Regions from separate parts of the Salmonella sp. FC25216 genome, predicted to be linked through region 1. Evidence: predicted binding sites of a transcription regulator. Region 1 holds the regulator's gene; the other holds the start of a gene.
The links. Region 1 encodes CRP, which controls carbon source genes, mostly activating them, when cyclic AMP is high. Its sites were predicted from a motif close to ATGTGANNNNNNTCACAT; they were not measured.

Region 1 (3,420 bases):
GAACGCCGAATTCCTGACTGGCTGACAACGTATCTGGAGGCGTCATCATGATCATTCCCTGGCAGGGGCTCTCCCCCGACACGCTGGACAACCTGCTCGAAAGCTTTGTGTTGCGCGAAGGCACCGATTATGGTGAACATGAACGTTCGCTTGAACAAAAAGTCGCGGACGTAAAACGTCAACTGCAATCCGGCGAGGCCGTTCTGGTATGGTCTGAATTACATGAAACGGTCAATATTATGCCGAAAAAACAGTTTCGCGAATAAAACGCCTTTGACGGCAATACATTATTATTAAAGCTTAATCATGGAGTTGCCATGTCAGCCAAACATCCGGTGATAGCAGTAACAGGGTCAAGTGGCGCGGGGACCACCACCACCAGCCTCGCGTTTCGTAAAATTTTCGCGCAGTTAAATCTGCACGCCGCCGAGGTGGAAGGCGACAGTTTTCATCGTTATACCCGCCCGGAAATGGACATGGCGATCCGCAAAGCGCGCGACGCCGGGCGGCATATCAGCTATTTCGGGCCTGAAGCCAATGACTTCAGCCTGCTGGAACACACTTTCATTGAGTACGGGCAGACGGGTAAAGGCCAGTCACGTAAATATCTGCATACCTATGATGAAGCCGTACCGTGGAATCAGGTTCCCGGCACGTTTACACCCTGGCAGCCGCTTCCCGAGCCGACCGATGTGCTGTTTTATGAAGGACTGCACGGCGGCGTCGTCACGCCGCAACATGATGTCGCGCGTCATGTTGATCTGTTGGTTGGCGTGGTGCCTATCGTCAACCTCGAATGGATTCAGAAACTGATTCGTGACACCGGCGAACGTGGACACTCCCGTGAAGCAGTGATGGATTCCGTGGTGCGCTCCATGGACGACTACATCAATTACATTACGCCGCAGTTCTCCCGTACCCATATTAACTTCCAGCGCGTGCCGACCGTCGACACCTCCAATCCGTTCGCCGCAAAGGGCATTCCGTCGCTGGATGAGAGTTTTGTGGTGATCCATTTCCGCAACCTGGAAGGGATCGATTTTCCCTGGCTACTGGCGATGCTCCAGGGCTCGTTCATTTCTCACATTAATACATTAGTGGTGCCGGGCGGCAAAATGGGACTGGCGATGGAGCTGATTATGTTGCCGTTGGTACAGCGATTAATGGAAGGCAAAAAAATCGAATAACCGCGTTGAAACGCCCGATGGCGCTACGCTTATCGGGCCTACGGGATAAAAACTGGTAGGTCCGATAAGGCGAAGCCGCCATCAGATAATGATAATCACGCCGCAATCACTTCATACGAATGGGTAATATGGACCGCTTTTTCCAGCATTAGCGCCACCGAGCAATATTTTTCCGCAGAGAGATCAACAGCGCGCGCGACGGCAGCCTCTTTCAGATCGCTGCCGGTAACCATAAAATGCAAATTAATGTGCGTAAACAGGCGCGGCGCGTCTTCCCGGCGCTCGGATGTCAGCTTCACTTCGCAGTTGGTGACATTCTGACGCCCCTTTTGTAGGATCGATACCACATCAATAGCGCTACATCCGCCAGCCGCCATTAATACCATCTCCATCGGACTCGGCGCTTTGTCACCGGAGTTGCCATCCATTAAAATCTGGTGGCCGGAGGAAGACTCTCCGAGGAACGTGAGTCCTTCAACCCACTTTACACGCGCTTGCATATTTCGTAACTCCAATGTTTCAATTTTCCTGAAAGATTACGCGCATACAACAAAACTCGCAATGGAAGGCGACTTGGGTCATGCTGAAGCGAGACACCAGGAGACACACGGCGAAAGCTATGCTAAAACAGACAAGATGCTACAGTAATACATTGACGTACTGCATGTATGCAGAGGACATCACATTACAGGCTACAGTCTATTTTCGTAGCCCTCTTCCCAGGTAGCGGGAAGCATATTTTTGCAACCCCAGAGACAGTGCCGTTTTCTGGCTCTGGAGACAGCTTATAACAGAGGATAACCGCGCATGGTGCTTGGCAAACCGCAAACAGACCCGACTCTTGAATGGTTCTTGTCTCATTGCCACATTCATAAGTACCCGTCAAAGAGCACGCTGATTCACCAGGGTGAAAAAGCAGAAACGCTGTACTACATCGTTAAAGGCTCCGTGGCAGTGCTGATCAAAGATGAGGAAGGGAAAGAAATGATTCTTTCTTATCTGAATCAGGGTGATTTTATTGGTGAATTGGGCCTGTTTGAAGAAGGCCAGGAACGCAGCGCCTGGGTACGTGCGAAAACCGCATGTGAGGTCGCTGAAATTTCCTACAAAAAATTTCGCCAATTAATCCAGGTAAACCCGGATATTCTGATGCGCCTCTCTTCCCAGATGGCTCGTCGCTTACAAGTCACGTCTGAAAAAGTAGGTAACCTCGCCTTCCTCGACGTCACCGGGCGTATCGCTCAGACGCTGCTGAATCTGGCGAAACAGCCCGATGCCATGACGCACCCGGATGGGATGCAGATCAAAATCACCCGTCAGGAAATTGGCCAGATCGTCGGCTGCTCCCGCGAAACCGTTGGTCGTATTTTGAAGATGCTGGAAGATCAAAACCTGATCTCCGCGCATGGCAAGACCATCGTCGTCTACGGCACCCGTTAATCCCGTCAGAATGGCGCGTTTTATCATGCGCCATTTTTGTTTGCATCGATGTGGCGAAGACTGATTTATCACCCAGAGATTAATTACGCACTACGGCAAACGCTGGTGCTGTGCCTGCCTGTGGCTGTCGGTTTATTGATAGGCCAGCTACACCTGGGATTACTTTTCTCTCTCGTTCCCGCCTGCTGCAACATTGCAGGTCTGGATACACCGCACAAACGCTTTTTTAAACGCCTGATCATCGGCGCGTCGCTGTTCGCCGGATGCAGTCTGACAACGCAACTCCTGCTGGCAGAATCCGTCCCCCTGCCGTTGATCCTGACCGGGCTCACGCTGGTGCTTGGCGTGACGGCGGAAATTAGCCCACTTCATGCGCGGCTACTGCCAGCGTCGCTGATTGCCGCCATATTTACCCTGAGCCTTGCGGGATACATGCCCGTCTGGGAGCCGCTGCTTATTTATGCGCTGGGCACCCTATGGTACGGCGTGTTTAACTGGTTTTGGTTCTGGCTATGGCGCGAACAGCCGCTGCGCGAGTCATTGAGTTTGTTATATCGTGAACTGGCCGATTACTGCGAAGCGAAATACAGCCTGCTCACCCAACATATCGATCCGGAAAAAGCGCTGCCTCCCCTGCTGATACGCCAGCAAAAAGCGGTCGATCTCATTACCCAGTGTTACCAACAGATGCATATGCTTTCGGCGCACAACAATAATGATTACAAGCGCCTGTTGCGGGCTTTTCAGGAAGCGATGGATTTGCAGGAACACATCTCCGTCAGCCTGCATCAGC
Region 2 (3,420 bases), on a different contig from region 1:
TGATCCACTTTATCGCTCAGGCTTGCCAGCCCGTTGGACAGCAAGGTGTAATTAATAGGACAGCTATGCGCTACGCTGCTTTCCTCTTCGCTTAACGCGATCGGATTAATCGCCTCATACGGCAATTCCAGAGAAGAGACGCTTTGCAATACCAAAGCGTCTTTGTTGCGCATCCCTTCCGGGGTCTCTTTGCTCCCTTTGGCGACAGGTTTATATCCTGCCACGCTCTTACCACTCGACGCTAACGCTTGTAGTAATGCGCGGGAAACCACCGTCTTCCCAACAGAAGTGTCTGTACCTGTAATAAAGAAACGCTTCAGCATCACTAACTCCACCGTTATGCTTCGAAAATATAAGTCAGGAAAATAATACAGTGGAGAAAGTCTAAGGTATGGCAAGGGCAATCAGCTTGAGTTAGCGCAAATTTTTGTACAACAGTTAAAAAATGTTAACCCTGTAATAGACGAATCAACAAAGAGCCGTTATACATCGCATCTTTTACCAACGCCGCCCCCGCCATCGTGCCCTGGTTGGTAAACTGCGTGCTTTCCACTACCGTGTTCTTACTGTAGGCGGGCAGCGCCTGCTGACGAATACTGTCGGCAATCGCCGGAAAAAGGATATCGGCCGCTTTACTTAGCGGCGAACCAATAAGAATTTTTTGCGGATTAAATAAATTCACCATAATAGCCAGAATGCGTCCAACATGCGCGCCAACGCCGCTAATGATATCTTTTGCTAATAGATCTCCCTGTATCGCTGCCTGACACAGTGAATCTACCGTTAACGGCTGGCCGTGTAGCATTGAACTCATAGACTGATTAAGCCGAAGCTGCGTAAGCTCCAGTACGCTATCGACGCTGGCTATGGTCTCCAGACAGCCATGATTACCGCAATAACAGCGCTTACCATAAGGATCGACCTGGGTATGCCCAATCTCCACCAGGCTGCTACTGCCCGCATGAAGCAAATGGCCGTCGGTGATAACACCCGCCCCCACATTATGATCAATCACCACCTGGATAACGTCGCGCGCACCGCGTGAGGCGCCAAAAAGCGCCTCCGCCATCGTCCAGGCGCTGATATCATGCTGAATGTAAACCGGTACGCCGGTATGACGCTCCAAAGCATCACCTAAAGGCATTTCTTTGACATCCTCATAAAACGGCATCCGATGCACAATGCCGTTTTCGGTATCGATAATGCCCGGCAACGTAATCGCAATAGAGGTCAGACGCTCCAGTTTTTGCTGATGGCGGGTAAAAAACCGATCAACGTGCGTGATAATTCGCTCAAGCAACGGCGTAGCTTCGGTTAACGGCAGCTCCAGACACTCTTCTACCACCAGCTTGCTACTAAGATCGCGCAGCGCAAGGAAAATTTCGCCACGGCTAATACGAATAGATAAATAGTGCCAGGCTTCAGTTTCCACTACCAGCCCGACGGCGGGACGGCCACGACTGCCCACCTCTTTAATTTCAAGTTCCTGAACCAAATGCGCTTCCAGCATTTCGCGGACAATTTTCGTAATACTGGCAGGCGCCAACTGCGCCAGACGAGACAGGTCAATTCGCGATACCGGTCCGAGCTGATCAATCAGGCGATACACTGCGCCAGCATTGGTCTGCTTAATTTGATCGATATGCCCAGGCTGACTATCAGCAACCACCGCTCACTCCCTTTATTTTCGCGCTCCGAAATAATCTGTGTGCTATGGTGAAACACTTCAATACTCGCCGTCAACTTTTTGCTTAGCCGTGTGATTAACTGCACATTTTCACCCTTTTTAAGTAAAATTAATCCTGCCGGGCAGCCATTAATAGCAGTTGGCAAAACCGCTGTACGGCATGACTCTGTTCATGATGCTTTGGCCATACCAGCCACATTTCAGATACGGCGTCTTCTTCCGCCAGAGGGACCCAGCGCATCTCACTCATCTGCACGCGCTTAAAGGATGCCGGCAGAATCGAGACGCCCAGTCCCGCCGCCACCAGACCGATAATGGTCATTGCCTCGCCAACCTCCTGCGTGATGGTCGGCGTCAGGTTATAACGCCGCATCAGGCCGAGAATATCGTCGTAAAGGCCCGTCCCGACATGCGGATCGAAAAAGACGAAAGGCTCTTTCGCCAGCTCTGTCAGACTGACGACCGGCTTTTGCGCCAGCCGATGCTCGCGCGGGATCATTGCCATAAGCGGCTCATGCAAAATCACCTCGCGATTAAGCGTGTCGGGCAGCGGCGTATTACGTAGCAAGCCAATATCAAGTACGCCTTCGTTGAGCGGCGCGATTTGCTCACGCGTATTCATTTCACGCGTTTGCATATGCACCCCCGGGTAGGACTGGCGGAACAGCGAAAAGGTATTCGATACCGCCCGAATAAAAGGCGCTGAAGACGTAAAGCCAATACGGATTTCACCCGCTTCTCCCTGATGCAACCGCTCGGCGCGAGCGGCGGCGTCGTTTACCAGACTCAGGATCTGTCGGCTATCCGCCAGAAACTGTCGCCCGGCGGCCGTTAAGGCTACGCTGCGGTTGGTCCGCGCCAGTAATCGCGCGCCGACCTGCTGCTCCAGAATTTGTATCTGCTGACTCAGCGGCGGCTGCGAGATATTGAGGCGCGCGGCGGCGCGACCAAAATGCAGCTCTTCTGCTACCGCCACAAAGTAACGTAAATGACGTAATTCGATATTCATATTTTTAACGTCTTATTTGAGACAATTAATATATTAGACAGAATATTTTGCTTTTTCTATGCTTTATCTGTCGGTTATACCCGTCTCCTGTTTACGGAGATGTAAAGCAAGGATTTAACGTGAGTCGTACAACTATTCTCGATGACGCCACGGCGAGCGATATCGATGAACAACGCCATTCTCAGCCGGTTCAATTTATTAAACGCGGTACAGCGCCTTTTATGCGCGTCACGCTGGCCCTTTTTTCCGCGGGTCTGGCGACTTTCGCGCTTCTTTACTGTGTTCAGCCTATATTACCGGTACTTTCCCAGGAGTTTGGCGTCTCCCCCGCCAGCAGTAGCGTGTCACTTTCTATTTCTACCGCCATGCTGGCCATCGGCTTACTTTTTACCGGCCCGCTTTCTGATGCGATAGGCCGTAAACCGGTGATGGTCACCGCCTTGTTATTAGCCTCCTGCTGCACATTGTTATCAACCATGATGACCAGTTGGCATGGTATTCTGATTATGCGCGCGCTGATCGGTCTATCGTTAAGCGGCGTCGCCGCCGTGGGAATGACCTACCTGAGCGAAGAAATCCATCCCAGCTTTGTCGCCTTCTCCATGGGGCTCTATATTAGCGGTAATTCCATCGGCGGGATGAGCGGGCGTTTATTAAGCGGCGTCATGACCGACTTTTTTAACTGGCGAATCGCGTTGGCGACCATCGGATGTTTTGCGCTGGC

Region 2: the regulator CRP is predicted to act here: its motif matches at 1,758-1,775, upstream of mlc (sugar metabolism global transcriptional regulator Mlc).

Annotation. Positions count from the first base shown of each region.
Region 1 is NZ_JBDGON010000004.1:379,174-382,593, reverse strand. Features, by position in the region: gene AC3G3F_RS10955 (hydrolase) at 1-51, shown strand, start outside; gene AC3G3F_RS10950 (YheU family protein) at 48-266, shown strand; gene AC3G3F_RS10945 (phosphoribulokinase) at 318-1,187, shown strand; gene AC3G3F_RS10940 (OsmC family protein) at 1,283-1,687, opposite strand; gene crp (cAMP-activated global transcriptional regulator CRP) at 1,995-2,627, shown strand; gene AC3G3F_RS10930 (YccS/YhfK family putative transporter) at 2,676-3,420, shown strand, end outside.
Region 2 is NZ_JBDGON010000008.1:13,580-16,999, forward strand. Features, by position in the region: gene bioD (dethiobiotin synthase) at 1-323, opposite strand, end outside; gene mlc (sugar metabolism global transcriptional regulator Mlc) at 449-1,669, opposite strand; gene AC3G3F_RS16580 (LysR family transcriptional regulator) at 1,797-2,696, opposite strand; gene AC3G3F_RS16585 (MFS transporter) at 2,816-3,420, shown strand, end outside.